2 regions of the Marinomonas profundi genome follow, and region 1 is predicted to be linked to the other one. Evidence: predicted binding sites of a transcription regulator. Region 1 holds the regulator's gene; the other holds the start of a gene.
The links. Region 1 encodes FNR, which switches genes on or off when oxygen is low (the NO sensors DNR and NnrR bind a similar motif). Its sites were predicted from a motif close to TTGATNTANATCAA; they were not measured.

Region 1 (2,486 bases):
AGCAGTCGCCTGCCGCCTTTGACCGACTAAATATAATTTCATTATAGGAAAATAGACATGAACCTGACACATAAAGCACTACTATTAACCGCCGGCATTCTAGGGTCTTCTATCGTCAACGCGTCCACTGCTGGCGTTAGCTTAACCAATAATACGGTGCAAGGTGATATTAATTTAAACATGGGGTCGTTCGGCATTAACAGTGGCATTACACATAATGATGAGGCCAATACGTCAACCGCACATATTGGCGTTACCGTTGAAGACTCAGACACTAGCGGACCGCTGCAAGTTGGCCTTGGGATTCGTTTGTACGCTATCGATGCCGATTTAGACAATGATAATGACGACTTATCTGTTGCTCTTGCTTTAGGTGGTTGGTACCGATACACCCTACAACAAGCCAATCGCCTTAGTATTTATGGTTCTGCATACTATTCCCCGGAAGTATTGGCGATATCAAACTTAGACCACATGTATACCTATGATATTCGTCTTGAGTACATGACAATGCGCAATGCGCGTGCGTTTGTTCGTTATGGTAGAACAGTGACAGTTTATGACGACAATAGCCGTAAAGAAATTGATAAAGGTCTTTCTGTCGGTGCGACGGTCGATTTTTAAAGCAAGACTATCGTTTTGATCAACAAAAAAGGTGGCTCAGGCCACCTTTTTTAGTTTTCTTCACTGATACTAATCAATCACCGTCATAGGCGCAAAGACTAAAGACAGGCACGTCGCTATCCCTTAGTTTTTGGCTACCACCAAGATCAGGAAGGTCAATAATGGCGGCCACTTCTTTGATGTTTGCTCCTTGCTTAGTCAACAGTTTTATGGCGGCAAAGAGAGTGCCACCCGTTGCAATCAAATCATCAAATAATAGCACTTCGTCGCCTTGCTTAACGGCGCCTTCTTGAATTTCTAGTTCTGCTTCGCCGTACTCTAAAGCGTATTTTTGTGAAATGGTTTTACCAGGAAGTTTGCCTTTTTTACGCACCAAGATAAGAGGCTTTTGCAGCTCATAGGCCAGCACCGCTGCAATTAAAAAACCACGCGCATCGATGCAGGCGATGTGTGTAATATCACTAGCAATATAGCGATGCACATACGCATCAACTACCATTCTCATACCTTTAGGATCACTGAAAATAGGCGTAATGTCTCGAAAGCTAATGCCTTGTTTTGGCCAGTCTTCTATCGTTTGAATCAGTGACTTAACGTAAAAATCGTCGTACAGCATGTTGGTATCGCCTTAATTTATCAATCAAATAGGCGTGATTTTACCACAATCATTCGCAACCCCAACGAGTTTTTGTATTTCAGGGAAATCGATTATTTCAATTTCCTTACCATCTACGTGGATCAGTTCATTTTTTTGAAAACGAGTAATCACTCGGCTTACCGTTTCAACCGCTAGGCCTAGGTAGTTGCCCATTTCACCGCGTGACATTGAAAGCCGAAAAGCACTGGCTGAGTAGCCTCGTCTTTTAAAGCGATTAGAGAGGTTAAGTAAAAAAGACGCCACTTTCTCATCGGCGTTCTTTTTCCCCAGCAACACCATCATTTGCTGATCATCGGATATTTTCCGGCTCATCACTTTAAACAGCTGATGTCGCATAGAAGGAATTTGGGCTGATAATTCTTCTAATCGGCTAAAAGGGATTTCACATACTGTGGTTGTTTCTAGCGCTTTTGCTGATACCGGGTAGGCATTAGAGTCAATACCGCTGAGCCCCACCAATTCACTTGGGCAATAGAAACCGGTTATTTGCTCTTCTCCGTACGAGGTAATATTAAACGTTTTTAACGTGCCAGAACGAACCGCAAAGACAGAATCAAATACGTCTCCTTGGCGGAATAAAAACTCGCCTTTTTTCAGCGGTTTTTTTCGCTCAATAATTTGATCTAACTTATTGATGTCTTCATCCGCTAAGGCAATGGGAAGACAGAGGGCGCTCAAGCTACAACTTTGACATTGCGAGGTGAGTGTACTGTTAAATCGTGAGTGTGCGTGTGTCATTGACATGTAAATCTCCCTGATCTTGATCTATATAACTTTTGAATATTCTATGGCGCCATTTAGATACTTATCGAAAACCATACAAACACAACGAATGAGTAATCTACCACGCTCTGTCACTTTAATACTGACCTGCAGTCCATCATTATGAATTTCTAGTATACCATCTTCGATCATCGGCATTAGATTGTCTACTTCCTGTGAGAAATAATCAAAGAATCGAATCCCGTATGAGTGCTCGATAATGGCAGTATTTAGCTCAAACTGAGAGATAAGTGTCATAATCACTTGATGGCGAATCTTATCATCAATGTTGCTAATATACCCCTTTGCAATGGCAAGTTGGCCTTTTTCAATACAGCGTCTGAACAAAGGTAAATCCGTGTGATTTTGGATATAAACCCCGTTTAAATTACTGATTGCCGACACGCCAAAAGCAACTAAGTCGGTATCCGCATGTGTGGTG
Region 2 (2,486 bases), 460 kb from region 1:
TGCACGCGCTTTAAGTCTGCTAGGGAGCGCGCGCCTCCAGCGTAAGTCACAGCAACAGGGCAGCCTTGACCGAGAAGCGTGACTAAGTCTTCATCGATGCCCGCTTGCAAACCTTCCACGTCCGCCGCGTGAATAAGAAATTCGTCGCAGTGGTTGGCCAGTTCGATTAAATTTTCTTGATTGACTTGTGTCGAGGTAATGGTTTGCCAGCGATCTGTGGCAATGTACCAGCCGTCTTTTGTACGGCGACAACTCAAATCCAGTACCAATCGATCGGTGCCTGTTTCACGCTTGATCTTATCTAAGCGATCCCATGAAAACTCGCCGTTTTCAAACAAATAAGAGGTGACAATAACATGAGACGCCCCAGCGGCTAGATAGCTTGCTGCATTGCTGTCTTTAACGCCGCCGCCAAATTGTAAACCATTAGGATAAGCGCGAAGGGCGCTTAACGCCTCTTCTTGGTTGCCTTTACCTAACGCAATAACGTGTCCGCCAGTGAGGCCATGTTCACGATACATATTGGCATAATGTTCGGCGTTGTGTTCACTGATAAAATTCTCTGTGGCGCCTTTGTCATTGAGGCTTCCACCTACAATTTGCTTAACCTTGCCTTGGTGCAGATCGATACAAGGACGGAACTGGGTCACAAAAAACTCCTACTATTAGTTTGAATAAAAAAGCATTTGAATAAAAAAGCATTTGAATAAAAAAGCGTTCGAATAAAAAAGCGATTGTAACTGAAAACCTGCCTATAAACGATGTGCCAAAGCATATACTTACTAAGCCTGTTATAATCCCTGTCCATTTAAATAGAGAGACATATAACGCAATTATTATGCTGCAAATTACCCTCGCCGTAGCGATCCCAGACCACGAAATTGAATTAACCGCCATTCGAGCGCAAGGCGCAGGCGGACAGAATGTCAATAAGGTCTCTTCTGCTATTCACCTTAGGTTCAATGTCGCCAGTTCTTCTTTGCCGGAATTTTACAAAGAACGTTTGCTGGCGTTAAGTGACTCTCGCCTGACCAAAGACGGCGATATTGTGATTAAAGCACAGCAGCATCGCACTCAAGAACTGAATCGAGAAGACGCGCTGGCGCGTTTAAAAGCGCTCATACTCGAAGCAGTTCGTGTGCAAAAAGCCCGACGACCCACCAAGCCATCACGTTCCTCGCAGAGAAAGCGCGTCGATCAAAAAAAGCAAAAAGGCCAAATTAAAAGTTTAAGACGCGGTAATTGGGACTCGTAAAAAGACAACGGCTCTTACTTATACTTTTTCTTTCTTTCATTTTTTGCCCTTCACTCTCTTTATCTTGATCTAACGCAATGTTTTAAATCGGAACTGCACTCATAATCCTGACTTATAGTAAGCCCCAAAAGGTTTGGGACTTCGGTGGGCGTTAGATAATAAGAACACGGCAATAAGACGTGTCTGCAATCGCCTTTTTTTCAATCAAATGAATGGGTTGAAGTCATATGATTAACGAAGCTGTAGTGGATTTATCGCGCTTTCAGTTTGCTTTCACGATTATGTATCATTATTTATTTGTCCCTTTAACACTGGGGTTGGCTTTTTTACTGGCGATCATGGAGTCCGTCTATGTGATTACAGGTAAGCAAGTTTACAAAGATATGGTGAAATTCTGGGGCAAATTGTTTGGGATTAACTTTGCCTTAGGGGTGACGACCGGTTTGACGATGGAGTTCCAGTTCGGGACGAACTGGTCTTACTATTCTCACTATGTGGGGGATATTTTCGGGGCACCTTTGGCCATTGAAGGTTTGATGGCTTTCTTCCTTGAATCGACCTTGGTGGGTTTGTTCTTCTTTGGTTGGGATCGCCTGAGTAAAGTGAAGCATTTAATGGTGACTTGGGGCGTGGCGCTAGGCTCTAACCTCTCTGCGCTGTGGATCTTGATTGCCAACGGTTGGATGCAAAACCCAGTAGGGTCTGAGTTCAATTATGAAACCATGCGCATGGAGCTGGTGGATTTTGGCGCGTTGATTTTGAACCCAGTAGCACAAGTGAAATTTGTCCACACCGTGTCTGCAGGTTATGTCACGGGGGCGATTTTCGTTCTGGTTATTTCTAGTTACTACCTGCTTAAAGGTCGTGACCTTGCTTTTGCGCGTCGTTCTTTTGCTATCGCTTCAGCGTTTGGCTTGGCGTCTATTTTAAGTGTGATTGTCTTAGGTGATGAGTCTGGTTATGAATTAGGCGAAGTGCAAAAAGTGAAATTGGCGGCGGTTGAAGCAGAGTGGGAAACTCAGGAAGCGCCTGCAGATTTCACCTTGATTGGCTTTCCGAACCAAGCACTTGAAGAGACGGAGTTCGCGCTGAAAATCCCTGGACTGATGGGCATTATCGCGACACGCTCGTTAGACGAGGAAGTGATGGGGATCAAAGACCTGAAAGAGCATAACCGTCAGCGCATTATCAACGGTATCTATGCGAATCAGCTACTTGCACAACTTCGTGA

Region 2: J8N69_RS13800 (cytochrome ubiquinol oxidase subunit I) is a predicted target of FNR. The motif match lies at 1,320-1,333, and genes of this name have one in related genera.

What each region holds. Positions count from the first base shown of each region.
Region 1 covers NZ_CP073013.1:3,425,354-3,427,839, reverse strand. The annotation lists gene ttcA (tRNA 2-thiocytidine(32) synthetase TtcA) at 1-47, shown strand, start outside; gene J8N69_RS15995 (YfaZ family outer membrane protein) at 58-624, shown strand; gene J8N69_RS15990 (adenine phosphoribosyltransferase) at 698-1,240, opposite strand; gene fnr (fumarate/nitrate reduction transcriptional regulator Fnr) at 1,265-2,026, opposite strand; gene hemN (oxygen-independent coproporphyrinogen III oxidase) at 2,048-2,486, opposite strand, start outside.
Region 2 covers NZ_CP073013.1:2,966,626-2,969,111, forward strand. The annotation lists gene hisA (phosphoribosylformimino-5-aminoimidazole carboxamide ribotide isomerase) at 1-650, opposite strand, end outside; gene arfB (alternative ribosome rescue aminoacyl-tRNA hydrolase ArfB) at 839-1,255, shown strand; gene J8N69_RS13800 (cytochrome ubiquinol oxidase subunit I) at 1,483-2,486, shown strand, end outside.